DNA from 3 places in the Entomomonas sp. E7T21 genome. Region 2 is predicted to be linked to each of the others. Evidence: riboswitches for the same ligand, from Rfam matches in the RefSeq annotation. Region 2 holds a riboswitch; each other region holds the start of a gene.
The links. A riboswitch is a leader RNA that binds a small molecule or an ion and turns the genes downstream of it on or off. The one in region 2 is predicted to bind cobalamin.
Positions count from the first base shown of each region.

Region 1: another riboswitch for cobalamin. It lies ahead of ACQVD9_RS09815 (TonB-dependent receptor); the one in region 2 lies ahead of ACQVD9_RS05920 (energy-coupling factor ABC transporter permease).
Region 3: another riboswitch for cobalamin. It lies ahead of ACQVD9_RS09625 (TonB-dependent receptor domain-containing protein); the one in region 2 lies ahead of ACQVD9_RS05920 (energy-coupling factor ABC transporter permease).

Region 1 is NZ_CP191672.1:2,032,339-2,043,824, reverse strand. Features, by position in the region: gene ACQVD9_RS09825 (PAAR domain-containing protein) at 1-122, shown strand, start outside; gene mutS (DNA mismatch repair protein MutS) at 344-2,908, shown strand; cobalamin riboswitch at 3,099-3,285, shown strand; gene ACQVD9_RS09815 (TonB-dependent receptor) at 3,449-5,590, shown strand; gene ACQVD9_RS09810 (ABC transporter substrate-binding protein) at 5,565-6,500, shown strand; gene ACQVD9_RS09805 (FecCD family ABC transporter permease) at 6,500-7,480, shown strand; gene ACQVD9_RS09800 (ABC transporter ATP-binding protein) at 7,477-8,214, shown strand; gene alkB (DNA oxidative demethylase AlkB) at 8,260-8,910, shown strand; gene fdxA (ferredoxin FdxA) at 9,051-9,374, shown strand; gene ACQVD9_RS09785 (DUF3239 domain-containing protein) at 9,457-10,413, shown strand; gene purD (phosphoribosylamine--glycine ligase) at 10,461-11,486, opposite strand, start outside.
Region 2 is NZ_CP191672.1:1,237,362-1,246,658, reverse strand. Features, by position in the region: gene ACQVD9_RS05970 (cobyric acid synthase) at 1-841, opposite strand, end outside; gene cobC (alpha-ribazole phosphatase) at 846-1,397, opposite strand; gene cobS (adenosylcobinamide-GDP ribazoletransferase) at 1,394-2,152, opposite strand; gene cobT (nicotinate-nucleotide--dimethylbenzimidazole phosphoribosyltransferase) at 2,146-3,189, opposite strand; gene cobU (bifunctional adenosylcobinamide kinase/adenosylcobinamide-phosphate guanylyltransferase) at 3,192-3,704, opposite strand; gene ACQVD9_RS05945 (aminotransferase class I/II-fold pyridoxal phosphate-dependent enzyme) at 3,704-4,723, opposite strand; gene ACQVD9_RS05940 (GNAT family N-acetyltransferase) at 4,726-5,280, opposite strand; gene ACQVD9_RS05935 (ATP-binding cassette domain-containing protein) at 5,274-6,077, opposite strand; gene cbiQ (cobalt ECF transporter T component CbiQ) at 6,095-6,772, opposite strand; gene ACQVD9_RS05925 (energy-coupling factor ABC transporter substrate-binding protein) at 6,759-7,049, opposite strand; gene ACQVD9_RS05920 (energy-coupling factor ABC transporter permease) at 7,046-7,777, opposite strand; cobalamin riboswitch at 7,885-8,056, opposite strand; gene ACQVD9_RS05915 (Na+/H+ antiporter NhaC family protein) at 8,342-9,297, shown strand, end outside.
Region 3 is NZ_CP191672.1:1,981,651-1,993,136, reverse strand. Features, by position in the region: gene ACQVD9_RS09645 (hypothetical protein) at 307-579, opposite strand; gene ACQVD9_RS09640 (DUF2333 family protein) at 1,340-2,401, shown strand; gene ACQVD9_RS09635 (translation initiation factor Sui1) at 2,406-2,777, shown strand; gene speA (arginine decarboxylase) at 2,805-4,724, shown strand; cobalamin riboswitch at 4,758-4,959, shown strand; gene ACQVD9_RS09625 (TonB-dependent receptor domain-containing protein) at 5,070-7,007, shown strand; gene ACQVD9_RS09620 (YdbL family probable chaperone protein) at 7,056-7,400, opposite strand; gene ACQVD9_RS09615 (YnbE family lipoprotein) at 7,411-7,602, opposite strand; gene ACQVD9_RS09610 (intermembrane phospholipid transport YdbH family protein) at 7,650-10,193, opposite strand; gene rnr (ribonuclease R) at 10,525-11,486, shown strand, end outside.

The DNA.
Region 1 (11,486 bases), 800 kb from region 2:
GCATAGTAGAGGGATCAGGTTGCCTAGATCATAAAGGTGTTCCTGTAGCTGTTGAGGGGATGAAAACAGGTTGTGGAGCAAAATTGATAGCAAGTCAATATGATTATGCTATGTTTGAATAAGTTAATTTAACATGAGTTCTCATAGTCCATAAATTGTTTTATGGATTATGAGTTTCTTATTTATAAGTGTAAAAATAAAAAGATCTTTGTTTTTAAAATCATTTATAATTTCTTAATTGTTATCTATGGTATTAGTCTATACTAAACAGTTCAAATCATAACTAGCGAATAAAAATGGTTTTCTATTAATGGATAAAATCGATTTCTCTTCACATACTCCTATGATGCAACAATACTTAGGGATAAAACAGGACTATCCAAGTCAATTATTGTTTTATCGAATGGGAGATTTCTATGAGCTATTTTTTGAAGATGCCAAAAGAGCTTCTAAGCTACTAGATATTACCTTAACGGCTCGTGGTAATTCAGCAGGTAATCCCATTCCTATGGCTGGTGTACCTTTTCATTCGGTAGAAGGTTATTTAGCTAAATTGGTAAGGCTTGGGGAATCTGTCGTTATCTGTGAACAGGTGGGAGATCCTGCTACCAGTAAAGGGCCTGTAGAGCGTAAAGTAGTTCGTATTATTACCCCTGGTACAGTAACAGATGAAGCGTTATTAGAAGATAGAAGAGATAATTTATTAATTGCTGTACTGGGTGATGAAAAATGCTTTGGTATAGCTGTATTAGATATTGCTAGTGGTCGTTTTTCTGTTCAAGAGTTACAAGGATGGGACAGTTTATTAGGAGAGTTAGAAAGATTAAATCCTGCTGAACTGTTGTATCCAGACGATTGGCCTATGGGCTTACCGATTGAAAAACGTAAGGGAGCACATCGTCGGCCGATTTGGGATTTTGATAGAGATACTGCTTTTAAAGGACTCTGTGAGCAATTTGGCACACAAGATCTAGCAGGGTTTGGTTGTCAACATTTAAAGTTAGCTATTGGTGCGGCAGGTTGTTTACTTATCTATGCGAAAGAAACGCAACGTACAGCGTTACCCCATATTCAGGGGCTTCACCATGAGCGTATAGAAGACAGCGTAATTTTAGATAGTGCAAGTAGACGCAATTTAGAAATAGATACTAATCTCAATGGTGGTTTAGATAATACCCTGTTAGCAGTACTAGATCGTTGCCAAACAACCATGGGAAGTCGTTTACTGGCTCGATGGTTAAATAAGCCGTTACGCCAAATTAACGTTATTCAATCAAGACAAGCGGCTATTGCTTGCTTATTAGATAACTATTGTTTTGAACCTATCCAGCCACTATTAAAAGAAATAGGGGATATGGAGCGGATATTAGCTAGAATAGGTCTACGTAATGCGAGACCAAGGGATTTAGCTAAACTACGTGATTCACTGATCATTTTGCCTGCGGTACAAGCAAAAGTAACCTGTTTAGAAAATAGCAAATTACAAAAGCTCACTCAATATATTACAGAGTACCCTGAGTTATCAGCTACCTTACAAAAAGCTATTATTGAAAATCCACCCGTGGTAATTCGTGAGGGAGGCGTATTAGCAGAAGGATATGATCAAGAGCTAGATGATCTGCGCAATATCAGTGAAAATGCAGGTCAATACTTAATGGATTTAGAAGTTCGGGAAAAAGAAAGAACAGGTATAGCCACCTTAAAAGTAGGGTATAACCGTGTTCATGGATATTATATTGAAATTTCTAAAGTTCAAGCTGGTAATGCTGAAATTCCCGTTGACTATATTCGTCGGCAAACTTTAAAAGGTGCCGAGCGTTATATTACTCCTGAGTTAAAAGAGTTTGAGGATAAAGCACTATCTGCTAAGAGCCGTGCTTTAGCCAGAGAAAAAGCACTTTATGATGAGTTAATAGAAAAGCTTATTCTACAATTACAGCCATTACAGAAAACAGCAGAGGCGGTAGCAAAATTAGATGTACTCTGTAATTTAGCAGAGCGGGCATTAAACCTAAATTTAAATTGCCCTGAATTTGTAGAAGAAACAGGTATCGCTATTGAACAGGGTCGCCACTTAGTTGTAGAGCAAGTGCTTGATACTCCCTTTGTAGCTAATGATCTTACATTAAATGATCAAACCCGAATGCTGGTTATTACAGGGCCTAATATGGGTGGTAAATCTACCTATATGCGACAAACAGCGTTAATTGTATTATTAGCTCATATTGGTAGTTATGTGCCTGCACAAACTTGTAAACTTTCCTTAGTAGATAGGATTTTTACTCGTATTGGCTCAAGTGATGATTTGGCGGGCGGTCGTTCTACCTTTATGGTGGAGATGACAGAAACAGCTAATATTTTACACAATGCCACTGAGCAAAGTTTAGTATTAATGGATGAGGTAGGGCGTGGCACCAGTACTTTTGATGGGCTTTCATTAGCATGGGCGGCAGCTGAATATTTAGCTAAACTAAAAGCTTTCACCTTATTTGCAACGCATTATTTTGAGTTAACTACCTTACCGGAAACTCTAGCAAATGTAGCAAATGTTCATCTTAAAGCCGCAGAATATAACGATACTATTGTGTTTTTGCATCATGTAATAGCAGGGCCAGCTAGTCAAAGTTATGGCTTGGCAGTAGCCAAATTAGCAGGTGTACCACAAGCTGTAATTAATAGGGCAAAAGACCATTTAGCTAAGTTGGAAGCTACTGCTATAGATACGACTGTTGCTAGTCAAACATTAGTAAATAATATCGAAGCTACTGTTGCAACACCTATTCAGGCGGACTTATTTAGTACGCCAACTCACCCAGTCATAGAAGAGTTGGCAATGATTAATCTAAATGAGTTAACACCTTTCAAAGCCTTAGAATTATTATACGGATGGCAAAAGAAAATTAAGTAGTTTTAATTAGGATAAGCAATGGTGAATACAGCCGTTCCATTGCTTTGTTCTTTAGAAATCTACCATCATAAATTTATCATTACTATATAAATAATTGAACTATATTATTGATAATACTAACCTATTAAAAATACTTAAATTGATTTTATACAACACTATTGAAAATAATAATGTGTATTATTATTCAAAGTCTGTATTTAAATAATGAAGTGTTTATAGGTTAAGTATAAATAACTTCGGAAGTGAGGTGTAATTCCTCCGCAGCCCCCGCTGCTGTAATGCTGACGAACCTGAGTAAGCTCACTGGATATTAATCTGGGAAGAGTCAGGTGAGGATGAGGCTAAGCCAGAAGACCTGTTTAAATACCTTGATTTTTTCTTCGGTGGGAAGGAAAGCAATAATTTTTATTATAATCACTTGCTGTATAGGTGATTATAATGCTATTGATTGCCTTAAGAGCCTGCCTGTTTACAGTCAGGCTTTTTATTTTATAAAAATACCTACCTTTTGCATTATTGTTATAGCTAAAGGTAAAGAATATGATACTTAAAAGAGTAGTTATTATTGGGGTAATGGGAATATGTTCTACACCATTAATGGCAGAGGAGACCAAACGGGAGGATGATTTATTAATTTTAGATCCAGTTATTGTTACTGCTTCGGCACGTTACGAGGATTTAAAAAGTGCTACCTCAACCGTACAAGTTATCGATCAAGCACAGATAGCACGCTCTAGTGCGTCTGATTTGACCAGTTTATTGGCTGAGAATGCAGTAGGCTTTTTTAGTGAATGGACGCCAGGGCAAACATCAATCAATATTCGTGGTGCATCTACTGATGGACAGGGCAAAGATTTTAAAAGCCAAGTTTTAGTGCTAATCAATGGTCGTAGGGCAGGCACAGCCAACTTATCTAAGTTATCACCCAGTGATGTGTATCGAATTGAAATTGTTCGTGGCCCCGCCTCAGTTATCTATGGTAGCCAAGCCATTGGTGGGGTTATCAATATCATTATGAAAAATGGTCATAACACCAAAGGCGGCAAGGTTACTTTAAAAGGAGGCTCCTTTGGGCTAGCGTATGGGCATGGCGAATATGGTTGGCAAAGCGAAGATGGACAGTTTACTGGCTATTTTGGTTTCAATAGCGCTACCCAAAATGATTATGATGCTGGTCAAGGTGGTGGTAAGCAGCATAATACCAGTTGGAAACGACATGGTTTTACAGGTGCTTTTAGCTGGCAGCTTGATGAAACTAATTTAGTGGATTTATCCGTACGTAAAGATGGTGTTTATGATGTAGGTTTTCGTGGTTCAGCCGCTAACTATCATGCAAAAGAAGATCGTTATAATAAATCAGCGGATCTTATTTGGAAACATGGCACTGATAGTGATCGACTCCGCTGGAAACTACATAATTATTGGTTTGAAGATGTTGATGATTTTAAATGGGCGTCCCCAAGTACAGCAGGTACTAGCCTTGACCATAATAAACGTAAATTAAGTGCAGTAGGACTTAAGTTTCAACCAGAGGTTGATTTAACCAGTAGCAATACCTTGTTATTAGGTGCCGATCTAGAAAAGAATAAATTGCGTTCTACACGTTATAGAGTTGGCTTAAATGGTGCGCCAATGACTCAAGTATCGCCTTATGACAATAATCAAAGAGAAAAAATGTATGCTTTATACTTTGAAGATGCTCAACGATTTCTTGATGATCGGTTAGTTTTTAAAGCAGGTGCTCGTTATACAGATGGTAAAACCTATTATGATAGAACACCTTATCTGCAAAATCAGCAAACTGGTTCTACCCATTATTATAAAACTACTTGGAGTACAGGATTAAACTTTCAAGCCACCGATTGGCTAAATTTAAAAGCCAGTATGGGGACTGGATTTAGAGCACCTACAGCATCAGAGTTGGGTGCAGATTATACCACTTTAGCTGGTTCACAAATTTATGGTACACCAGGACTTAAGCCAGAAACCAACAAACAGTATGAATTAGGAGCTGTTTTTTCAGGTGATAGCTGGTTGGTAGATGTGGTTTACTTTGAGAATAAAATTAAGGATCGTATTATTACCAAGCCACGTAGTAACACCAGTAATATATCAGATTATGTCAATAATCCTGATGATGTGGTCGTAAGAGGGATAGAAGTAAACAGCCGCTTTATGATGCATGAGTTACTAAGTTGGCAGAATAATTGGCAATGGAATGTCGAGGCAAACGGTGCTTGGAATTTCCATATGGAAGATAAAGGAGCGAAAGATCGCAATACTGATAAAGTACAACGTATGTATCAGTATCAAGCATCGATAGCCAATAGATTTGGACAAAGGGAAGTAGCTTATCCTTGGTTTATTCAAGTAACAGGAATTTTACGTGGTCCTATGTGGTATGATACTGAAGAGCGTTTAATCGCTGGTGCTGAACCGTATCGCAATTATATTCACCGTAAGTCACCTTTTATGGTGTGGAATATAAAAGGTGAGGTAGAGGTTTATAAGAATTTAACTGTATTCGCTGAAGTAAATAATCTATTTGATAAAAACCAACATCCTATTTTTATCGCTATTGATAAAAAGCCTTATATTCTAGATCCTGCTGCTTCTAATGGTGGGTTAGGTACTTCAATGATGGGTAGAGCAGTATATGTGGGCAGTACCTACCGTTTTTAAATGGTCTAAGTTGTTGCTAGTTGGGGTGCTGTGGTTAAGTAGTTATTCCAACTATGCCGCAGATTTTCCAGTACAAGTAGTTGATGCTATGGGGCGAACTGTGGTTATGCAACAAGCTCCACAACGTATTGTTACAGTATTTTCTTCTAATACAGAAATAGTGGCAGCTTTAGGATTAAGTAAACTAATTATAGGAATTGATGGTTATACTTATTATCCTGATAGTATTAAAGATGTGCCAAAAATTGGTGGGCGATTGGGGTTTTCATTAGATAGTATAGTGGCACAAAGTCCTGATCTAGTAATTATGACTCCCGCTCGGCAAGCTACCCATCAGCTTATTCCTGCACTAGATAAACTAGGTGTAACTAGTCTAGTAGTTAATGGTGGTTCGATTGATACTATTCTGCAAAATATCTTATTAATTGCCAAAATTACAGGTGTACCCAAAACAGGTGAACAGCTTGTTGCTTCAATACAGCAAAGATTAAAAGCTGTGTCAAAATTATCCCATTGTCCTAAGGTGATATTAATTACAGGCAGAGTAGGTAATGGCTTATTGCTAGTAGCAAGGCGTTATGCTTCTTCAGTAAATGCTTATACTGCAGATATTGTACTTAAGGCAGGTGGTTGTTTAGTGTTGGATGAAAATAGTTCTGTATTACCCCAGTTAAATCAAGTATCGCCAGAAGTTATTTTAGCAACTGATCCTGATATTATTTTATTTGCTGGCAGTGATACAGAGTTAGCAGAATTAAGTAAAGGTGTAGTGGGGTGGGGTGAGTTGAAAGCAGTTAAAACAGGTTTTGTAAGAGCTGTTTCACGCGCGGAGTTATTAATTTCTGGGCCACGAGTTATCGATGGTGTGGAATCACTGTCTACAATTTTTCAACAATGGGATAAGCAATAATGAAGTTATACGGTAAATTGCTTATTTGTTTGTTACTCACTATAACACTAGCTATTTGTGCAGGTCATACATGGGCTAATCCTATAGAAATTATGCAAGCATTAATGGGTGATAATTCTCTTTCTGCTCGTTTACTAGCACAGTGGCGTTTGCCTAGAGTATTGACCTCTGCCTTAGTAGGTGGTTTGTTGGGATTGAGTGGCGCTATTTTTCAGGGAGTATTTCGTAATCCGCTAACCGAACCTTGGTTATTAGGTGCATCGGGTGGTGCCGCAGTGGGTGCTACTATTGCTTTATTAGTTCCATTAGCAATCCCCATGGCTATTAGCCTACCCTTATTTTCTTTTGTTGGCGCTTTTGCCACTATTTTATTAGTGTTAAGTATTGCAAGGTTAACGGGTTCGTTAGATGTTACTACCTTATTATTAACAGGTGTTGCCATTAGTGCCATGTTAAGTGCGATACGTTCGTTTTTAATGATGTCGCTTTCTAATGAAACTATTAGTTTGCAAGTAGTTTTAAGTTGGCTTATGGGGGGTATTCAGACTCCCAGTTGGACAGGGCTTATTATTGCCACTGGTCTTTTTATAATGGGTTTAGTTATTGCATTACGCCTAGCCCATGGCCTAGATTTATTAGGGTTGGGTGAAAATATGGCTACCACAATGGGATTATCCGTTAATCGTTTTATTCTCTTAGCATTATTAGTGGGTTCTGCTATTACTGCTTGTGCTGTAGCCTTAGGTGGCATTATTGGTTTTGTTGGCTTAGCGGCACCTCATATAGCGCGTTGGTTAAGTGGTAGCCAACATAAACGATTATTACCACAAGCAACTATTATTGGCGCTATTTTAGTAACTTTAGCAGATGCCTTAGCGCGTAGTTTACTATCACCAGGAGAAATTCCTTTAGGGGTAATTACAGCTATTGCAGGCACACCTTTATTTATTGTGCTATTAGCTAGGCGGAATAAACGATGATTGATATCGCCAATTTAGCCATTAGCTATGGTAATAAAACCATCCTCAATATAGAGTCACTACAATTAGCTGAGCAGGGTGCTATCGCTTTAATTGGTCCTAATGGTTCAGGAAAAACGACTTTAATAAAGTGTTTGACAGGTATTCAAGAAATTAATGTAAATGCTAGGCTATTACTTAATAATAAAGTTTTTACTAAATACACTAATAAGCAGCGAGCACAATTGTTAGGTTATATTCCGCAGAGCTTTAATCCCTGTTGGAATCAGACAGTTTTGGAATTGATTAGCCTTGCGGCAAGCCGCAATGTGGTTTCACAACAAGTAATTACCAATACTTGTCAGCAGTTTGAGTTAGAAACTTTATTGGATAGTCATTGGGATATTTTGTCAGGGGGGGAACGAGCTAGGGTATTAGCTGCAATGGCTTTAATGGGTAATCCTCCTTTATTAGTAGCTGATGAGCCTGGTGCTGCCTTAGATATTAAACATCGTCTACAATTAGTTGAACAGCTCGTAGAGTATGGTAAACAGCAACTAGCCATTATTTGCTTGCATGAGTTAGATTTAGTTTTTCGCTACTTTAAAAAAGTCATTCTACTAAATAAGGGAGAAGTAGTTTTTTATGGTAGTACTGATCAGCTTATTAATAATCCATTATTAGATCAAACTTTTGGGGTTACGTTTAAGCGAGTTCAGCATGGTGAGAGGTATGTTTTATACCCTGAGTTATAGTTTTCTTGTAGACAAACAAGAAAATAAAAGTGTATGTTAGCGTAGATGATAACAGATGATTTATTTGAAAATGATGAGGAACTTAATCAAATAAGATTAGGTGAAGGGACACTACTAATTCGTCATTTTATTAATGAGTATACTGCTGAAATCATTACTGAAATAGAGACAATAACCAAACAAGCTCCCTTTAGAAAAATGTTAACACCCAATGGTCATAAAATGTCAGTGGGTATGACTAATTGTGGGAATGTTGGTTGGGTAACTGATTTAAAAGGTTATCATTATAGTCAACAAGATCCGATCACTCAGCGCCATTGGCCTAATATGCCTAGTTTATTTAGAGAGTTAGCTGTACAAGCAGCAGGTTTAGCAGGTTATCCTAATTTTCAACCAGATGGTTGTCTAATCAACCGCTATCTTATAGGAAGTAAATTATCACTTCATCAAGATAAAGATGAGAAAAATTTAAATGCACCTATTGTTTCTTTTTCTTTAGGTATTCCAGCTACTTTTCAGTGGGGTGGGTTAAAACGAACGGATCAAACAGAAAAACTCGTATTATCCCATGGAGATGTTTTAGTGTGGGGTGGAGTGGATAGATTGCGATTTCATGGTGTGTTACCTATTAAGAGCAATAATCATCCATTACTGGGTGAGCAACGTATTAATATTACATTTAGGCAGCTCAGCTAATAGCCTAACTACTTATTAAAAATGTTATAATCGAAAAATTGATTATAATAATATAACTAAAAATATGGGCACAATCTGCCAAAGTTGTTATAAAAACTGTTAAAATTGCGTCCGCTGCCGTGAGCGTTAGGAGAAATTGAATGTCCTTTATTGTTACTGATAATTGCATTAAATGTAAATACACAGATTGTGTAGAAGTTTGCCCTGTTGATTGTTTTTATGAAGGGCCTAATTTTTTAGTTATTAATCCAGATGAATGTATAGATTGTGCTTTATGTGAGCCAGAGTGTCCTGCTAAAGCTATTTTTTCAGAAGATGAATTACCTGAGAATATGCAACAGTTTGTTGAGATAAATACTGAGCTATCGGCTACATGGCCAAATATTACAGAGAAGAAAGATCAATTGCCTGATGCTGAAGAGTGGGATGGTGTAAAAGATAAACTACAGTATTTAGAGCGTTAAGAGGTATTTATGTAAAAAACACCATTGTCATTTAAAACAATGGTGTTTTTTTATTTTATAGAAGTTAATGTAGGGGTATACAATGCGTGATGGTTTTGCTTGGCTTGAGAAACATTTTTATCAAGTTAAAGATACTAAAGATCAGCAACAATATGCTGCAGTTATTGAACAACTACAAATATTTATAGATAAATATAGCAATGTAATCGATGTAGAAGAGCAAGTTATTGTAGCGAAAGCATTAGAATACCAATTAATGTTATATATTTTAAATAACCAACAAGAACAAGCGGAACGTGTTGAAAGTATTCTTAATGAAGATTTTTATGGTATTCATAAAATTGGTAAACCTATAGATGTTAATCCAGATGCGCCTGTTACAAATGGTAGATTAAATCTTGCTAGTAATTTGCTTGATATGAATCGTTTAAAACAATTTGCAATTAAACAAAAAGGTACAAATAGGCCCAAATTATTAGGTTGGGTATTAAAAATAGCAGGATTATTGCTCATTGGCTTAGCCGCATGGTTATTTACGATTAATTGGCTATGGACACCTCTTATTATAGGTATTATAGGGGTGTTTTTGAGTACTATAGGGACACAAGTAACTAATGTTGTTAATCGTTTTTTTAGCACCATTGCTTTTAACTTAGGTACTATTATTCCAGGTATTATTAAAGTGGAAAAAGATAGTTACCAAGCTCTTTTTATGGCTCCCTTAATGAAAACAAAAAATCAGCTTCCACGTTGGGGAGTGAAAGTGGTTACTTTTAAAAAGGCTGTAGGAAAATTTAAAGAAGGGAGTAGGTTGGCAGGTGTTTGTGTTTGTAGTCAAGGGCCAACTGACTATTATCAAGATTTTATGCCAAATCCAGTATGCTTAGGATATCGTAATGAAGTGATTCCATTTAAGGCAAAGCAAGTTATTAGTGCTGAAGATTGGCAACGTTTAGAGAGTGTAGTCGAGATTTTTAAGAGCCACTCTGACAATAAAGATTTATTAATTGTAGATCAAGATTTGCAAAAGATTAGTTAAGTATTGAGCAATAAAAAAGGTAGCTAATTAGCTACCTTTTTTATAATCTATTTGTTTTGTTCCCTAGCAATTGCACGATAACCAATATCTTTACGATAGAAGCAGCCATTCCAATTAATTTTTTCAGCTAATTGATAAGCATTTTGTTGCGCTTCTAATACTGTATTACCTAGAGCAGTAGCACAAAGTACGCGACCGCCACTAGTGACTACTTTACTATCTTTTAAGGCTGTGCCTGCATGGAATACTTTACCATTATTAGCGACAGCTAAATCTAGACCAGTAATCTCATCACCTTTTGGATAGTCAGCAGGGTAACCAGCAGCAGCTAGCACTACACCTAAGCTACAACGATTATCCCAATTTGCTGTTGTTGTATTTAGTTGTTTTGCTAAAGCAGCTTCTACTAAATCTACTAAGCTAGATTGCAAACGCAACATAATAGGTTGCGTTTCAGGGTCACCAAAACGGCAGTTAAACTCGATAACTTTTGGCGTACCTGCTTTATCAATCATTAATCCTGCATAAAGGAAACCAGTGTATATATTACCTTCTTTGGCCATGCCACGAACAGTAGGATAAATAACTTCATCCATTACTCGTTGATGAACTTCAGCAGTGACTACAGGGGCAGGAGAGTAAGCACCCATACCACCTGTATTGGGGCCAGTATCACCATCACCTACGCGTTTATGGTCTTGACTGGTTGCCATTGGTAACACATGTTCGCCATCAACCATTACAATAAAGCTGGCTTCTTCACCTTCTAAAAACTCTTCAATAACAACCCGTGCCCCAGCATCACCAAACGCATTACCAGAAAGCATGTCTCTAACAGCAGCTTCTGCTTCCTCTAAGGTCATAGCAACGATAACACCTTTACCAGCAGCTAAACCATCCGCTTTAATTACAATAGGCGCACCTTTTTCTTTTAAATAAGCAAGAGCAGGTTCAACTTCGGTGAAGTTTTGATAACTGGCAGTAGGAATATTATGGCGAGCTAAGAAATCTTTAGTAAAGGCTTTCGAACCTTCTAATTGTGCTGCTTCAGCAGTAGGGCCAAAACATTTTAA
Region 2 (9,297 bases):
CTCTTGGGTCTCGCTCTAAACGATTAAAATCGGTAAAGTTAGACATATGCCTTAATAGTACCACTACCACATTAACCTTACCATGGGATGCTTGAATTTGCTTAGTATGTAGTGCAACAGAATCTTCTTCTTCAATATGAATATCTTTATAGTAAGGCACTACACCCACCACAGGAATACCACATAAATCTTCGAGTATTTTAATACCCGATTCAAACAGTCGAATATCACCACGAAATTTATTAATTAATATACCTTTTACGTATTTTCGTTCTTCTTCTGTAAGTAGCATAATAGAACCATAAACGCTGGCAAATACACCACCACGATCAATATCTGCTACCAAGATGACACTGGCTTTAGCGTGAATAGCCATTGGCATATTAACTAGATCAACTTCCCTTAAATTGATCTCCGAAATACTACCTGCACCCTCCATTACTACAGGATTATAGCTGCTTGCTAAACGATCAAAAGCCGCATTTACCTCTGCTCTCAACTCCTCCCTGCCTTCTGTTCGGAAATATTGATAAGCATTTTGATTACCTATGGGCTTACCATTTAATACTACTTGGCAAGTATGATCTGATGAAGGCTTGAGCAATAATGGATTCATATCGGTATGACAAGCCACCCCTGCCGCTTCCGCCTGTACTGCTTGCGCTCTGCCTATTTCTAAGCCCTCTTCCGTAGCATAGGAATTATTAGCCATATTCTGTGCTTTAAAAGGTGCTGGAGTATAACCATCCTGTTTAAAGATACGACAAAATCCTGCGGTAATAATACTTTTCCCAACATCACTACCTGTACCAACAAACATAAGGGGTGAAAGCTTTTGCATAATGTTAGCCTTTATTCAAATTGCAGTTAGGAAAAATAGTTAATGGCGTAATAGAACCATAGCTAGGCGCATTATTAAACATATTTTCTATGGTTGTCACCCCTGCATAAACACGGGCACAGTTAATAATACCACCATGAGTAAAGATGGCTGCTTTTTCGATTGTCGTTGGTAAAGTATTAATAAACTCAATAAAGCGCTTATATAAATCTTGGAATGATTCGCCATTGGTGGTGGCAGTATTTATCCAATCATTATAAAAGTTTTGTAAATTAGGGTCTTGAATATCATCCCACTTTTGCATTTCCCAATCACCAAAATTAAGTTCTTTTAAACGATGATCCGTAATAGCATTAGTAAAACCACAATAATTAGCTAACTTGGTACAGCGACTTAATGGGCTAGTAAAAACATGATCAAACTTAATCTGTTTAATCTGCTCAAATACTACGGTAGCTTCATCGTTAAAACTATCCTTTAAACCCACATCACTCCAGCCATAGCAAATACCTTGCGGCACATCTACCGCTGTATGACGAATAAAATAGAGCTTCATACTAATCCTACTAACGCAACAAATGACAAGTAAAAAGACAACTCTGTCATTAAAAATAAAGCCCCTGCACAATCGCCTGTATAACCTTGTATTTTACTTTGCATAAAAGCAGTTAATAGAAAAAATACTGCAATAGGTAAAAGTATTGATAGGTAGTAAACGGGTGAAACAATGCCAAAGATTATTAATAATGGCACTAAAGCAAAGCTGATTGAATATAAAAAATACTTAGTTTTAATATCATCATAAACAACTTTTACTTTACTGGTTTCAGCGGTACGAGCATAGCTTAAACGGACGGTAATAAAAGAAGATAATCCTTTACAAAATGGATCAGCTACTAAGATAGCTAAACAAGCCAAATACACAGGTAAAGCACTTAATAAAGTGAATAATAAAAGAAAATAAACAATTAAACCCAATACACCATAACAACCTATATGGCTATCTTTCATAATAGCCAAGATACGCTCTTTAGAAATTCCACCACCAAAGCCATCAAAAAAATCAGCTAAGCCATCTTCATGTAGTGCACCTGTTAATAATAACCTACTGGCTATCGCTAGCATAACAGCTACTGCTATAGGGAATAATAGACTACTTAAATACAGTACCATAGCCATTACCGAGGCAGTTAACCAACCCGCCATTGACCAATAATAGATAATATTTTTAAAGTACTCGTCAGGAATCATCCGATTCCTAAAAAAAGGTAGTCGCGTAAAAAAAATAATAACGGCAATAAATGCTAACATTTGGTAATCGGAGTAACTTCCGCCTTTGCAAAAGATTTCATTTCATTCATCATTCGCACTGCTGATTCAACCAATGGAAAGGCACATACTGCACCTGTTCCCTCACCTAATCTAAACTGTAACTGCAACAATGATTGCACACCCATATAATCTAATAGCAGTTTATGACCTGTTTCTTCACCCTGATGACCAAAAATCGCATAATCAATAATATGAGGATAAAACTTAGCAGCCATTAAAACACAGTTGGTCATAATAAAACCATCTATCAAAATAACCATCCCTAACTCGGCAGCTCTTAGCATAGCACCTACGGTCATCACCATTTCATAGCCACCAAAATAACGCATAATATCTAGGGTAGAACCATCCCCCCGATAGTTATCCACTGCTTGTTGCAATACTTGATATTTACGCAATGTACCCTCAGAAGCCCAACCTGACCCAGCTCCTACACATTGTTTTAAATCGATACCTGTTAAATAGCTCATCCAGATAGAAGATGGAGAGGTATTAGCAATGCCTAATTCACCAAAAGAAATAATATTACAACCTGCTTGATGACATTGCTCAACTAACTCCACTCCAGTGTTAATAGCCTGCTCCATTTGCTGTTCGGTCATGGCTGCTTGATAAAGAAAATTAGCGGTACCTTTACTAATTTTACGATCAATTACCCCTGTATCTGCCTCAAAATCGTAGTCAACACCTGCATCAACTACTAATAACTTAAATCCATGTTGTCGTACAAAAATATTGATACCACCACCACCCTCAACAAAATTAAGGGCTTGTTGCCATGTAATGGCTTTTGGCGAAGGGCTAACCCCTGATTCAGCTATGCCATGATCCGCAGCAAATAAAATATGGTGAGGGTTAGTTAATTTCGGTGATAAACTTTGTTGAATAGTGCCTACTTGTGCAGCTATTTTTTCTAATATGCCTAACGAACCCTTCGGCTTAGCTAGGTTATCAATCTTATCTTGTAATAAGGAGCAAATCGCTTCATCTGGTTTATTAATCACAAAACTTCTCATCACTACCCCTTAATTTTCATCGGTATGCCTGCCACTGTGAAATAAACTTCATCAGCCTGCTGCGCAATATATTGATTTAACCAGCCTAATAAATCGGTAAACTTTCTTTGTAAGGTATTTTCTGGTGTGCCACCTAAACCAATTTCATTGGTCACAAAAATAAACTGTGCATTTTGTTGTGTAAATAAAGCAAACTCTTGCTTTAGCTCTATTAACGCCTGTTCAATAGCACTGTCTAAATCAAAAAAATAATTAGTGGCCCATAAAGTAACGCAATCTACCAACACCACTTTATTAGTCACATCATGCTGTGATAATTTTTTTTCTTCCTCAATATTTGTCCATTGATCACCACGTGCTAATTGATGTCTTTCAATACGTTGCCGATACTCCTCGTCCCAAATACGAGAAGTAGCTATATAAATAGGATTCGCGCTTAACGATAACGCTAACTTTTCAGCAAAACTACTTTTGCCTGATCGCTGTCCACCTGTTACTAAGGTTATTTTTTTCATCACTCTTGCTCTGTTAGCCATTCACTAATGGCAGCTACTAGCAAATTATTTTGCGCTACACTCTGACTAGCCACCCTAAAATAATGTTTATCTAAACCAACAAAATTAGCCGCATCACGAATTAATAAATGATGTTTATTAGCTAAATAGTTTTTTAACTCTGCAGCACTTTTACCATTTAATAATTTCACTAAAAAGTAATGGGTTTGAGTAGGTAAAACCTGTAATTGTTTAAAGGCTGCTAGGGCTTGCTGTAATTGTTTGGTTTGTTGCAGTAGGACTAATAAATCAACCTGTAACTCATTAGCATGTTGCAATAAATAGTTGCCTGCCACAATTGCTAAACTATTAACCGACCAAGGCATCCGAAAATAATTAATGCGCGCGAGCAAATCACTATTAGCCACCAAATAACCTAAGCGTAAACCCGGAATAGCAAACTGTTTAGTCATTGAATGCAACACTATCACATTAGGGTATTGAATCACTTTATCAATTGCCAATAATGCATCTATAGCAAACGCTGCATAGGATTGATCAACTACAAAATAAGTGGTTGGATACTGCTTAAATAAAGTAAGTAATTGCTGCTCCGAATAAACTTCACCCGTTGGATTGTTAGGACTACATAACCAACATAATTCTGTTTGCGGTGCAATATCATGCAGATCAAAAACATGTTGTAGTTGATGTTGATGTATCTCACAAGCATCCGCATACTCACTAAATACAGGCGATACAATGGTTGTTTTACTACCGCGAAATGCTTGCGCAATCAGATAAATCGCTTCTGTTGCACCATTGGTAACGGAGATACAAGCTGCTGCAATATTAGTTTGCGCTGCTAATAACTCTCTCACAGAAACCGCATCAGGTTCAGGATAACCATGAATAACATCAATATGCTGTGTTAAGTATTGTTCTAACCCTGATAAATCTGTTTGGTGATAAACATTAGAACTAAAATTAGCTATAATTTTTGGATATTGATAACCATCATCACCATGCCCATTAATCATTTTTAGTTATCTCTACTGTTTATACTAGGCTGATACTCTCGTCTTAATAAGCTATAAATAGCTAAATCCGTGAAAACACCATCAACCAATAATTCTCCATCTCGTTCAATACCCTCTAAGGAGAAACCTAATCTTTCTGGAATGCTACGACTTTTGCTATTAGCTACTGCTACCTTTATTTGTACTCTATTTAGCGCTAATGTGGTAAATGCCATATCAAGTAAAGCAGCTACGGCAGCAGTCATTATGCCCCGCCCTTGCGCCTTTTCAGATAACCAATAACCAATTTCTATTTTGTGATTTAGAGTATCGTTATCTTTAAAACCAACTAAACCGATTAATTGGTCTTGTTCATAAATAGTAAACTGTGGCGTATTTTCTAAACCTAAAACACCTTCAATATATTCTTTAATGGTTTGTTCTTCTTGTGAAGCGTCTACAAAAGGTAACCACTGCCGTAAATAACTACGCTCATTATTAATAACCTGAAAGATATTACTACTATCCTCTAAAGATAATGGCTTTAACACAATATGCTGATTAATAATGGTTAGCATAATTTATCCTGACTATTAAAAAATTCCTGCTCATTGCGATACAACGGTAAACCTTTCTCTAAATGTAACCTAACTAACCAAGGTTGTACCAAGCCTGCTTGCTTGATTAAATCACTTTCTAGAAATACTTGCTGAGTTGCGCCCTGTGTTAATAAACGTCCTTGATTCAGCACATAAACCTCATCACAGACTTGATAAATCAAATCAATATCATGGCTAGAAATAACTACTTGTTTCCCTTCTGCTACTACCCTTTGCAGAATTTCAATAATATGTTGTCGCCCCATCGGGTCTAAGCCTGCGGTAGGTTCATCCAACAAAATACAAGGGGCATCTAGTACTAATGCGCCTGCAATAGCCACCCGTTTTTTCTGTCCAAAACTTAAATACTGAATAGGTTGATCTGCAAAATGTTGCGCATCTACTAACGCCAAAGCGTTATTAACTCGCCTAGTGATTTCATCTTCAGTTACCCCTAAATTACGTAAACTAAAAGCAATATCACTGCGTATATCGGTATAAAAAATTTGCTGATCTGGGTCTTGAAAAACAATGGATACGTTTTGTCGTAATTGATATAAATCTTGCTTTTTATAACTGATGGGTTTGCCATTCCAGCACACTTCACCAGCATTAGGTTTTAAAATACCTAGCAAAATCATAAATAAGGTAGACTTACCTGAACCATTGGCACCAATTAGCCCTGTTACCTTACCCGATGATAAACTTAAGCTAATATCCTCTAATGCCCAGTCACCTTGCTCATATTTAAAACTAACGTTGTTTGTTGATAACATATACTTCTATTCCAACCTTAAAGGTGAAAATCACCCTTAAATAGCTTAGTTTCTAAGGCTATAGTCATTTGACTATAACGAGTTAAAACTCGGCTAAGTAACATGGTTATCAACATACCCAAAGAACGATAACTGGTTCTAGGTGAGATATAACCAAAACGTAATGTTTGTGCGCGTTTAATAGCAGACACTTCATCTAAAAAGATAAAAATAAATCGATAAGTCAGTAAAATAATTTCCAATAATGCTTTAGGCATATGAATTTTTTTACCAATTTGAATTAACTGATCAAAGGGTGTGGTTAGCACAAATAAATAAGTGACGGCTAAACAAGATAAACTACGAAAAAAGGCATTTTGGGCAACCCATAACGATTCAGCACTAACGCCAATATACAGGGAACCAATATGGAAACTAGCTAACATCCGACTATTACTCCAGTCAAACGATAACAAAATACCTACTACACTCACCATCAGAAAAGCAAAAGGAACCATCATCCATCGACAGTATTTGCTAAAACTAATACGCGTCACATAACAAGTGATAGGTGCTAGCACAACTAAAATAATTAATTGAACTAATCCTATTGAACACAAAGCCACTAGCAATAAAACAATATAGGCTAATGCCTTAGTTAGCGGATTTATTTCGCGCCAGCGACTTTGATAAGCATAATGATCAATTTCTAACATCAGTCTTTGGCCTTCTACCGCGATAAAAGCCTAAAATATAGCAAATTATCCCTGTACCAATGGAGCCTTGTAAGGTAAATAACAAACTCTCTACCTCACCACTAGCAGGCTCAAAGAAAGACTCAAACCATGGTTCATAATCAGGATGGCTTTGGGTAATAGCCTCCTCAGCTTGACCATCTGCACCACTGAACTCTGCCCCTTTATTGGAAGGGAGGAAAAAGGGAACTAAACACATAATTACCACAATGGTTAATAACAACAGATTCTTTTTCATTGTGTAAAGCCCCCTGCTGGTGCAATTTTACGCTCAGTAATAACATTATAAATAATAACTGTTAATAACCCCTCAGCAATGGCAATAGGGATTTGTGTTAAGCAGAAAATACTCATAAATTTAGTGGCTGCGGCCACAAAACCTAATTGTGGATCTGGGAAAGCGCCTGCTAACTGAATAGAAGTGACAAAGTAAGTAACGATATCCGCAGTAAAGGCGCATAAAAACACCCCGACATCTTTACGGATTTTAAATTTGCATGAAATTCGCCAAATGTAGTAACCAACCACAGGGCCAAATACTGCCATTGACATACCATTAGCGCCTAAAGTGGTTAACCCTCCATGGGCTAAAAACAAGGCTTGGAATAATAAAACAATACCTGCTAAAACAGCCATCACCCAAGGGCCAAACATCACCACCCCTAAACCAACACCCGTAGGATGAGAACAACTACCCGTAACTGATGGCATTTTTAAAGAAGAAAGCACAAACACAAAAGCGGCACAAAGTGCTAGTAATACTTTTTTATCAGTACTGCCTGTAGATATTTTCTTTAATTGATAAATGCCCAAAATTAAAAAAGGAATATAGATTGCCCACCAAGTACCAGCCCAAACAGGTGGTAGAAACCCTTCCATAATATGCATTGCAAAAGCTTGCTGCGGAAATAATACCAGTAAGGCCGCCCCGCCAATTACTGATAAACGCTTGAATCTTATATTCATCGTTATAACCTTAATTTGTTAGGTAACAAATATTCCTCGCTTCATGCAGGTAAGGTTATATAGAGAAAATAAATATTTCATAGATATAACCCTTCCCACCGAAGGGGGTATTCTTCTGTAATCAGACAGGTCTTCTGGCTTGGCTTCATCCTCCTCTGTTCCTTCCCGAGTTTCCTCAGTGGTTACAACAGATTCGTCCACCTTACAGCAGCGGGGGCTGCGCAGGAATTTCACCTGCTTCCTTAGCAAAAATGCTATATCTGACTACAACTTAGTGAAAAGTCTATGCCCTTTTTAGTGGCTGGTAAATGTGAATTTGAGAAAAGATTGACGCAGGTAATAGGTTAGTTAAATTAACTTTAAAGATAGTTAATAATCATTTCAAAGTAACCCCAACTATTTGCCTGAATAGAAGTCATCCAGATAATTCACATAACCTACTACGAATACTAGAACTCTTTAATAGAGCATGGCATACTTGTGTACACAATATAGAATGTAACTATCCACTCAAGCAGCCAAATTTAAATTGATAGCAACCACTACAAAATCCTATACGCAATCATGGAACTAATCGTTATTAGCCTATTTGGCCTTGCCTTACTATTTTGTCTATTAGCTAACTTATCTGTTTTATATGCTTTACTAGTGGGCTATATTCTTTTCTTCTGCTATGGATTACTAAAAAAGCATAGCTTTAAAGAAGTTATGCGAATGTCACTACAAGGCGTTTACCAAATAAAAGTTATTTTACTGGTACTTATATTGGTGGGAATAATAACCGCTACATGGCGAGCCTCTGGCACTATTCCCTTTATTACCTACACCTCATCCCACCTGATTATTCCTTCATTATTTATTTTAATTGTATTTTTACTTAACTGCCTAATCTCTATTATTACAGGTACTGCTGTGGGAACATCCGCAACCATCGGCATTATTTGTATGAGCCTTGGTAATATTATGGGGATTAATGAAGTACTGGTAGGCGGTGCTATTTTATCAGGCGTTTATGTGGGTGATCGTTGTTCCCCAGTATCAACCAGTGCACTGCTGATAAGTACTCTCACCCAAACCAATATTTACCAAAATATAAAGCTAATGATAAAAACCAGTCTTGTGCCTTTTATCGTGACTTGCGCCATTTATCTATTACTTGGCTTAACAACTACAGCAACACCGCAAACCTTAGCAGTGCTCGATTTAATCCCAGATTATTTTAATCTGCATTGGATAGTGTTATTACCAGCGATACTTATTATTTTTCTAGCCCTATTCAAAATAAGAGTGTTATGGTTAATGTCTAGTTGTGTCATCGTTAGCTGTTTGCTTTGTGTATTTATGCAAAATATCCCCGTAAGCGAGCTAATACAGATTATGGTATGGGGCTACCAAATAGATAATGCTGAACTGGCTGTAATCTTTAATGGTGGTGGTATACTCACCATGTTAAAAGTAATAGCCATTGTGTGTATTTCTGCCACTTACTCGGGTATCTTTAGTGGAACAGATATTTTAAA
Region 3 (11,486 bases), 750 kb from region 2:
AAAATCAAACTATTAATAACTGGATTGGTCAGTCTTTACCTAGTGGATTTTACTAAGGGGGTTAGCTGTGGGCTTGCAGTCATTAGCGTTTAATAATAAGGGCATAAAGCAGAACAAATAATTAGAAATCGTTTCATAAGAGAATATCCTTAAAATATTTTTGGGTTATCAGATTTAATTACGATTATAGTCTATTAGAGGGATAATATTACTGATTATTAGTGGATATAGTATTAATTTAGACTGCAAAAGCACTCAATATTACTTAAGTGCTTTTATATTTGAAAAATAATAAGAACCATGGAGTTACTTAGGTAGACCTGCTTGTGCAACAGATGGACATGACTTATTAAGTACATATATAACATAATATTCATTCTGTAAGCTACCATAACCAGCTTGCCAGCGAGTTCTAGAGTAAGTGCATTGGTATTGCATATCAAAGCCAATCATACTTGCTTTACTTGATTGAAAATACCATGCGCCATAAGTGATTTCACCTGCTGCATTAGCGGGTAAAGATGTTAAACCAGCTATAACTCCTACAGTTATTACGAATGTAGTCATTAGTTTTTTCATAATATCTCTCCTAGAAATTTCCTTTGAAGCAAAAAGCACTACTTCTTTTAGTGCAAAATGATAATAAACTAATTAGGAAAGTTTATTATTAGACCTATGTATTATGACTAGAAAATTGTTCACTACTATTTTTCTAAAATAGCATAATATTTCTTTATCCCTCTAATGGCTTGAAGTCTATTAGTTCATATATATGATAGTTTTCTTTATCAGCTTTAAGTAGCTGTAGATAAAATTATTAATTTCCAGTTGATTATGATGTAACCATGAAATCAATATTTATTTAACAAGCTTAAGTGAAGGTCTTTTTAAATTATATAATTTATCTATTTCATATAGTTAAGATGTAAGGATTGTTCTAATTCTTCGTAAGAGTATCTAAGATCAAGAGTAAGGTTTGTGATTAGGGCAATCTATAACAGATGTTTTTTATGCTCAAGATTTAATTCTGCGGGTTCTCTAGTTCTATAGCGCTTTGTTGACATTGTTCTCCATAGGTATCCAGATTGTCCTTTTGTAATTCGTCCTAATGGTTTAGGTCTAGAGGTTCAGCTTCATTATCCTCCTATAGAAAAATTAAGGACAAGTTAAGATAAGACAGATTATTTAGCCCTTTAGCTGTTCGAATAGAAGCTAACTTAATACTATTATTAATGTTCTGTAATAAAAATATCTTTATTATTAGAAATAAAATAGCAACAAGTATTGTCTATCGTTATAATTTATTAAAATCTATTTAACACAAGGCTGAATGACTATTATGTTTGGGTTTAAAAAAAAGAACACAACAGATGTAGCTGCACAACAAAAAGCTGTGATAGAACCTAAATCTAACACTAAACGCTGGGTAATAAGAATTAGCGCAGGTGTTATAGGTATTTATTTGCTGGTTTGTATAGTAGTAGGTATGTATTGGAGTAATGAGCCTGAGATGTTTTCTGTAAAAGAAAATGCTCAACAAGCTGCTGTTGCTTTGCAGTTAGACCCACAAAACCTCCCTGTTGGTTTTACAACAGTGGAAACTTTAAAAAGAGTGGTTTCTACAGTTATTCATAAACCAGGTGGTTATCTTAATAATGATATGTTTCCTCCAGGATTATGGCTAGATAATATTCCTAGCTGGGAAATAGGTGTTTTAAAACAAACTCGTGATATGACATTGGCCATGCAAAGGGCTTTTTCTCGTTCTCAGTCACAGTCTTCTGAAAATATTAACCTATCTAAAGCGTTTGAAAATTTTAGTACAGAGCCAACACGTTGGTTATTTCCAGCTGCTGAAGAGCGTTATCAAAATGGTATTAATTTTTTAACTGCTTATGAAAAACAATTATTAAATCCTGATGATTCTAATGGTAAGTTTTATGCTAGGGCAGATAATCTTGCTGCATGGTTAGGGCTTGTAGAAACGCAATTAGGTTCAATTTCGCAACGTTTATCAGCTAGTGTTGGACAACAAAGTGCTGAGTTATCCGCTAAAGATATTACTGATGATCCTTCTGCTAAGGAAAAGATTGATAAAACACCTTGGTTACAGATAGATAATGTGTTTTATGAAGCACGTGGTCAAGCATGGGCTTTAGCTCATTTGTTACGTGCAGTTGAGATTGATTTTCAAGATATTTTAGCTAAGAAAGGTGCTTTAGTAAGCATAAGACAAATTATTCGTGATTTAGAAGCTACTCAGCAATCTATTTGGAGTCCAGTTATTTTAAATGGTAGTGGTTTTGGTTTTTGGGCTAATCACTCATTGGTAATGGCAAGTTATATTTCACGTGCTAATGCAGCAGTAATAGATTTACGTCGTTTATTAGAGCAGGGTTAATAGTGTGGCTAAAAAACTATCTTCTTTAGCAGATTTAGGTGGTTTAGTTTATTCAACTGATTCAGGGCGCCATTGCCCAGATTGTGGAAAACCTGTCAATCAATGTGACTGTAAGCAACAGTTAGTGATTGAAGGCGATGGTGTTGTCCGTATTCGCCGTGAAACTAAAGGAAGGGGAGGCAAAACTGTTACAACTATTACAGGTATCCCTTTACCAGAGTCAGAGTTAAAAGATTTAGCAACAGCTTTAAAACGTCGTTGTGGCACAGGTGGAACTTTAAAGGAAGGCATTATTGAAATTCAAGGTGAGCATGTTGAGTTGTTAATGCAAGAACTTGTTAAGCGTGGTTTTAACGTTAAGAAATCAGGGGGCTAAAACCCTATTAAATAATAAGGGCAAGTAATGTCAACAGTTATTAAGCGTACCCGTAAAGATGATGGTAGTGAGTGGACTGTAGCTGATACGCGCAGTGTTTATGGCGTTAGGCATTGGAGCGCTGGGTATTTTTCTATTGATGAGCAGGGAAAGTTATTAGTTCATCCGCAAGGAAATAATACCAGCAATATTGATTTACGTTCACTTATCAATCAATTAAATGAGTCTGGCTTACAGCTTCCTTTATTATTGCGTTTTCCTGATATTTTACAAGATCGTGTACGTCGTTTAACAGGTGCCTTTGATGAACAAATTGCCCGTTTAGATTATGCTGGAAAATATACAGCCGTTTATCCTATTAAAGTTAATCAACAAGAAGCAGTGGTAGCCAATATTATTGCTACAGAGCAAGTTTCTATTGGCCTTGAAGCAGGTTCTAAACCAGAGTTAATGGCTGTGTTAGCTTTAGCACCGAAAGGCAGTACTATTGTTTGTAATGGTTATAAAGATCGTGAGTTTATACGTTTAGCTTTAATGGGTAAAAAGTTAGGGCATAATGTTTTTATTGTTATTGAGAAAGAATCTGAAGTCCCTTTTGTTATTGAGGAATCTAAAGCCTTAGCAGTAGAACCACAGATTGGCTTACGTGTTCGGTTATCTTCTTTAGCCTCTAGTAAATGGGCTGATACAGGTGGAGATAAATCTAAGTTTGGTTTATCTGCTGCACAAATTTTTAGCGTAGTAAAAAGATTCACTGATGCTGGGTTAGCGCAGGGTATTCGCTTAATGCATTTCCATATGGGATCGCAAATTTCTAATCTTGCAGATTATCGTCGTGGCTTTAGAGAAGCTATTCGCTATTACGGAGAGTTACGTAGTTTAGGTTTACCTGTTGACTATGTGGATATTGGTGGCGGTTTAGGGGTGGATTATGATGGAACACACTCTCGCAATGATAGCTCTATTAATTATGATATGGAAGATTATGCAGCAAGTGTAGTAGGGATGATTAAGGAGTTTTGTGATCTGCAAGAGTTGCCACACCCTAATATTATGTCCGAAAGTGGTCGTGCTATTACAGCACATCATGCGGTGTTAGTAGTTAATGTTACAGATGTAGAAAAACATAATGATCAATCTCCTGTTATTGATAATTTGCTTGAACAGCCTGAAATTATCCAGCAATTAGTAGAGTTATTGTCACCCACTGACCCTGAGATGGTAACGGAGATTTATTGGCGTGCAGTACATTTAATTGAGGAAGCGTCTGCTCAATATTCAGTGGGTAAATTGGATATGGAGCAAAAGGCTGTGGCAGAGCAATGTTATTATGCTATTTGTCGTCGTTTATCTGACCAGTTAAAAGCCCGTCAAAAATCGCATCGTCCTGTTATGGATGAGTTGAACGATAAGTTGGCTGATAAATATATATGTAATTTTTCTGTTTTCCAAAGTTTACCTGACACATGGGCGATTGATCAGGTATTACCAACTATCCCTTTACAACGCCTCACAGAAGAACCTTTACGCCGCGCAGTATTACAAGATTTAACCTGTGATTCTGATGGTAAATTGCAACGCTATATCGATGAGCAAAGTATTGAAAGCACAATGCCAGTACACGAAATAGTTGATGGTGAAGACTATCTTATTGGTATTTTTTTAGTAGGTGCTTATCAAGAAATTTTGGGGGATATGCATAATTTATTTGGTGATACTGACTCTGTAAATATTTATCAACGTGCAGATGGTAGTGTTGAATACTCAGGTATAGAAACCCATGATACTATTGAAGATATGTTGCGTTATGTGCATATGTCACCTGAAAAACTGATTAATCTTTATCGAGATAAAGTAGGTAGTGCACATTTAACATCTTATGAACGTAATCAATATCTTGATGCCTTTCGTTTAGGATTAACGCGCTCTTCTTATTTAGCTGACTAAAAAGTAAATAATACAATAATATTACTTGTAACTTGTAACATTCTATTTTAATGTAAGCATCTGATTTTGCGTTAGGAAGTGGGAAACAGGTGATTCATTAAAATCCTGTGCTGCCCCCGCAACGGTAATTGATAGCTAAATTAGCACTGCTCTCTAATATAACCACTGTAATTTTTATGGGAAGGTGGAGTAAGCAGATCATAAGCCCGGAGACCGCCCTAAATTACTTATTTATAGGTATAGCGCAATTTACTACTGGTGTAGCGGAGGGTTCCACCAGCAGCTAGGGTTTATGCTGCCTGTTTTACCCTCCTCAAAAGCCGAATTATACTTTTGAGGGTTAACATGAAATTATCTTTTCTATCAGTATCTATTTTATTCTTATCCACTACTAGTACGACATTTGCCCAAGAAACAACTAATAAAGAACCTCTTGATGATGCTTTAAAATTAGATACCATCGTTGTGACAGCTAATAGGGATATTCAACCCCGTGAGGAAACAAATGCAGCTGTTACTGTATTTACTCGAAAAGATATTGATCGTTTACAACCTTCTAATGTTACAGAGCTTTTAAATAAAGTGCCTGGTGTACAGATTACTCAATCCGGAGGAATGGGAAGTAATACAGGCATTTTTATTAGGGGAACTAAAACAGCACAAAGTTTGGTACTTATCGATGGACAACGTATTGGTTCAGCTTCAGCAGGTGGGGCTGCATTACAACATTTAGCTATCGATCAAATTGAACGTATTGAGGTATTACGTGGCTCTCGTTCTGCAATATATGGTGCAGATGCTATTGGTGGTGTTATACAAGTTTTTACTCGTAGGGGAGATGGCAATGGTATAAAACCACGGTTGCGTATTGCAGGTGGTAGTAATGGGACTTGGGAGAAAAGTTTAGGTGTTGCAGGCGGTAATGATAAAACACGTTTTAGTTTAAATACTTCTTTATATGAAACTCAAGGCATAGACCGTACTCGTCGTTCTTTTCCATCAGACCATGATCATGATGCCTATCGCAATAAATCATTTAGTTTTACCTTTAGTCATCAGTTAACTGATGACATTGATGTTGGTTTTAATGCATTAGATCAGCGTGGTAAAACTGAATATGATAATCCTTATGGTCGTTATGATCCTGCAACTTATATGAGTTATCCAGATACTAAGCCTTATGATGATTTTAGTTTAAGTAGTACATCTGGTTATTTTAATTATCATATTAATGATTTTTGGACAACACGTTTAGAAGCAGGCCATGCTGAAGACAAAATAAAATCTAAAGATAAGTATAGTCCAACCAGTACTGTTTATAATACTTACCGTGACTCAGTAACTTGGTTGAACACACTTAATTTGAATGAAAAAAATACAGTTCTATTAGGTGTAGATTATTTAAACGATAAATTGCATAGTAGCACCGATTACGAGAGAACAAGCCGTTGGAATAGAGCTGGTTTTATTCAGCATAGTTATCAAGGTGATTTTGTCTTTACTGAGTTGGGTTTACGACACGATAAAAACCAACAATTTGGTAGTAAAAATACTTGGAATGCCAGTTTAGGTTTTAATATTAATCCTGATAATCAGTTAATTTTCTCTTATGCCGAAGGTTTTCGTGTACCAACATTTAATGATCTTTATGCACCACCTGGCTGGGGAGCAAATCCAAAATTAGATCCTGAAAAGTCTAAAAGCTATGAAATTCAATGGCGTAATCAACTAGCTGAAAAAACGCATTTAGAAGCCTCTGTTTATCGTACAGTGATACGTGATGCTATTGTTTCAGATAGTAGTTATAACATGCAGAATATTGATAAAGCACGTATTAATGGTTTTGAAGCATCGTTACAACAAGAGTGGCAAGGATGGATAGGTGTATTGGCTGTTAGTATGATTGATCCTAGGGATGCTAAATCAGGTCATACCTTACCTAATCGAGCAAGAAGAACTTTAAATTTAGATGTTGATCGAAAGTTTGGAGATTTTTCATTTGGTGCTAGCTGGTTAGCTGCTAGCTCTAGTTATGGTAATACAACGAATACTGCTGATATTCCAGGTTATGGTTTATTAGGTATTCGTGGTAGTTGGCAAGCAACTCCAGCCATTAAGTTTGATGCTAAGATAGATAACTTATTGGATAAATCCTATTATCGTAATACTTATGATTATAAGGCTGATCCTAATAATTGGGCTGCTCCTGCAACTACTTATGGATATAGGGAAGAGGGTATTACCGCAATGCTTGGGGTTACTTGGACACCTGATTTATTTTAATCAATAAAAAAGCGACCTTAATAGGTCGCTTTTGTTAGTTAATGATTGCTATTTTTTCTGCCATTTTCCGCCAACATTAATATATTGTCCTGCAGGTGTCTTTTCTTGAGCTTTTTGGCCTGCCATAGCTTCTACATCATTTAAAGTAATACCATTTTTCTTAGCTAAATTTTGGTATTCTTTTTTACGTGCATCATTAATTAGTTGTGTAATTACTGCTGCATTACCTTCATTTTTGACGATGCCAAGATAACCATTAGCCATTTCACCTACTTGTCCACTGGCTTTTGCTTGCCCTAAAGCGCTCATGGCCTCATTTAAATTCATTGCAGCAACAGGCAGTGATAACGTAGCTGCTAATAGTGATACTGTGATTGCCTTACGTAAATTCATGTTAGTCTCCTTAGAATAGACCACTTGAGCTGTTAAAAATATTATCTAGTTCTTTATCTACTTTAATATAAATTTCATGTTGAATTTTAACATTCAAGTTGATATTAATAGGCTCACTAGGTGCTTCTACTTTAACGGTAGGTGTACAAGCTGCCAAAAAACCAGTTAAAAGAATAGAAATGCTGAGTAGTCCTATTCGCATGATAACCCCTTTGCTTTTAAAATATAATTTGTCCATCATAACGATCTTTATTGATTTTTACTAGAACGTTGTTGTAAACGTTTTTGTACACGATCACGGATAGTTTCACTGACACGATCACTCAATTGTAATGTTGTCATTAATGCAGGAATATCTTCTTGCAAGGTGATATTTAAATTGATCGGTTGCCCATTTTTTACATTGGGGTTTCTACCATTAATTTGTAATCCAAGAGTGGCAGTACCTTGGTCATAAGAAACTTGGCTACTTAATACAGTATATTGAAAGTTTTCTAGTGCTTCAGTTACTAAATGCATACTAGGGTTATTTTGTCCCATAGCTTTAATAGAGGGAGAGTCAAATTTGATAAAGCCCGCTTTACGAGCACCTAGTTTACCATCTTTTACATCAATACCATTTTTACTAATAATAATGGGTAATGTTCCATCTAATATTCCTTCACCATCAAGTCCTTCTGTAGGATAAGCTTTTAATATATCTGTTAGTTGTAAGTCTTTTATTTGCAAATCTAATTGCTGTGGTAATTTAGCTAAGTTTAACTGGCCTGGTTTTAACCATACTTCTCCTGTAAACATACCTAACTCCATTTTTGTCCAATTAATTGTTCCTTGATCTAGGTTGTTAAGAGGGGCTGTATAATCTCCTTTGAACTGTGCAGGCCCCATAACAAAGCCTGGGTTAGCCTCTGTTAAAGTAAGATCTGAAGAGCTTACTGTTAGTCGATTATTTTGTAAGTTAATGGTTGCTGAGCCTGATAGGTCTCTAAACTCACTACGATCATAAATACCAGAAAGGCCACTAAACTTTGCAGTTGCATTCGTTTTTAATAAACCCTTATCAATGGGAATAGTAACGGAACCATTGAAGCTTATTTTACCTGTAGCAATTTCTAATAGCTCAGGCCAATCTTTAAACGTTTTGGCAAACATATTAGAGGTTCTAAAAAATAGATCAGGGGTTTTTGCGGTAATAGCTAGCTGTTTACTGTAATCAGTTTTAACGCTGATATCAGCTGATAAATCAGCCCCATTAGTAATTTTTCCTGTAAAACTTGTTTGTGTTAAATCAGTAGCTAGTTGACCTGTTAGTCGCCAACTAATAGGTTTTAATAATGTATGAGTTAATGATGAGGTAGAAATAGTAATAGGGCTGGTAGCAGTTAGTTTGATATTATTTTTATCTTCATAATTGATCGTTGTTTTTAAGTTGTTAGCAGCTAATTGTAAGTTTTTAGCATTAATTTCTTTGTCAGTTAGTTGCTGTAATGTAATTAATGTTGTGTTATCAAAAGTTATGGTTGTTTGTTTAGGATTTACTGTAGCTGTAAAGGGTAATGATAAACGACCATTTTCTAAATTATATCCTAGCACTGTTAGTTTTTTAGTATTTGCTTGTAATAATGCCTCTTCAAATTGTATTTCAGCTTGTTTAGTATTAATAAATATATTGGTAGTAAATAAGCTATTTAATGTACCTTCTATATTTAAATGAACCGTTAAGGCTCTATCAGCTTCAGTATGTTGGTCAGTAATGGCTAATGGTTGTAGTTTTAAACTAACACTGTTAGGTTGTAAGTCTTTAGGCAATTGTTCGAGTAAACTTTGATCCAAATTTGTTAATTTGAGATCAGTGTCTAATTTTTCTATTCGTGGACGGTAATTATTAAGGGTAACTTTGGTTTTCATAATCCCTTGTAAGTAACCTAACTTAATAATTGGCCATGGGTTAGGTAAAGATGCATCTAAATTAAAGTAACCTTGATCAGGTTTAAAGTCAGTCATGCCATTGGGAAAATGTAGTTGCCAATCAGCATTGATTTGCATTGCTTGTGGTATTTCAGTAATCGTTTGTTGAGCAGGTAACCACTCATGTAACCAACTAAATAAAGCTCGGGTATCATCTATTTTAAATAGTTTAAGTTGCCCACGCCAATCCCTAAGCTGTTGGCTATCAATTTGTGTAGTTAATGCTAATAGTGGTTGTGTATTAAAATCTGTGGTTAGCTGTAAATCATATTGTTGATCTTTGTTATAAAGATTAGCATTGATTGACAAATTGTCATTATTATTAAATAGATTAGCTTGTAAAGAGAAGGGTAGATTTGTTTGTTGGTTTTGTAAAAGGGTTACAGTTCCTGTTGTCTTACATTGTCCCATAGCACAGGGTAAAGTGACTATTAATTCATCAATCTTAATAGTATTAGGTGCCCAGCTTAAGTTATTTAATAAAGAGGGGATATCTAGTGGTTGCTGGTCTTCTTGAATGGTATTTTGGGCGATAAAGTCTCCTTGTTGCCATTGTACAGATAATTGTTTCATGGTCAGTGTAGACCATGAAAGTACAATATTTTGACTGTTGATAGTTGTTAAATTACCATCAGTTGTTTGTTGAGTAGCTGTTAGTTGTTTAATGGTTAAACCTTTAAAGCTAACACCTAAATCTTGCCAATTAACTTCTAAGCCAAGATCATGTTTTAAATTTTGCCAACGACTCCAACCATATACCCCTAGCAAAGCGAATAGTAGAAGGACTATAAGCAACACTCTTAGTATTTTGGTTAAGCGAGTCATAATAGTTTAAGCCTGTTTTATCCTATTAGTTTATTTTAACAATAACAAAAATGATTGAAAGAAGAACTATTTTTAAAAAGTAACATATTGTTAATATTAATAATTGATTATGGCTATTAAAGTATATTAACAACTTATAAAATAATAGTTACTAGCAAATATAAAATATTTAGAATATGAACGAATGTACTATTTTTAATAAAAAGCTAGCAATCTACAATAAAGTACGTAAAAATAGACAGATACACCTTCTTCAAAGTAATAGAAAGAGATTTTTAAACGATAATAATGAAGTTGTATTTATTTAATTAATGAGGAAAATTTAAAACACATGGCCAATTGGCGTGATCTTGATCCTGAGGCAAAAAGAGAAGCCTCAAAATACGAAAATCCTATTCCTAGTCGTGAATTAATTCTTAAACATTTAGAAGAGCGTGGGGCTCCAGCGACTAGAGATCAATTAATAACAGAGTTTGCATTAACTAACGAAGATGATATAGAGGCTTTAAGGCGTCGTTTACGTGCAATGGAACGTGATGGGCAAGTTATCTATACTCGTCGCGGAGCTTATGCACCTGTTGATAAGCTAGATTTAATACGTGGCCGTGTTATCGGTCATAGAGATGGTTTTGGTTTTTTAGTACCCGATGATGGTAGTGATGATTTATTTTTAGGTCCTGGTCAAATGCGTTTAGTATTTGATGGTGATAGGGCGTTAGCTCGTGTCTCTGGCTATGACCGTAAAGGTCGTCGTGAAGGGGCTATTGTTGAAGTAGCAGAACGTGCTCATGAAACATTGGTGGGACGTTATTATAATGAAAGTGGTTTAGGGCATGTAGTGGCGGATAATCCTAAGATGCCACAGGAGATTCTTATTCCTCCTTCTAAACAAGGAGCTGCTAAACATGGTCAATTTGTTGAAGTAACCATTGAACAATGGCCTACTGTATTTCGCCAAGCTCAAGGTACAATAACCAATGTGCTTGGTGACTATATGGCACCAGGTATGGAAATAGAAGTTGCATTACGCAGCTATGATTTACCCCATGAGTGGCCAAAAGCTTTACTAAAAGAAGCTGCACAAATCAAAGAAGAAGTAGCAGAAAAGGATAAAAAGAAGCGGGTTGATTTAAGAAAACTATCTTTTGTTACTATTGATGGCGAGGATGCTCGAGACTTTGATGATGCAGTTTATGCAGAAACCACTAAGCAAGGTTGGACACTTTATGTGGCTATTGCTGATGTTTCTCATTATGTGAAAATTGGTTCTGCCTTAGATGAAGAGGCAGAGAA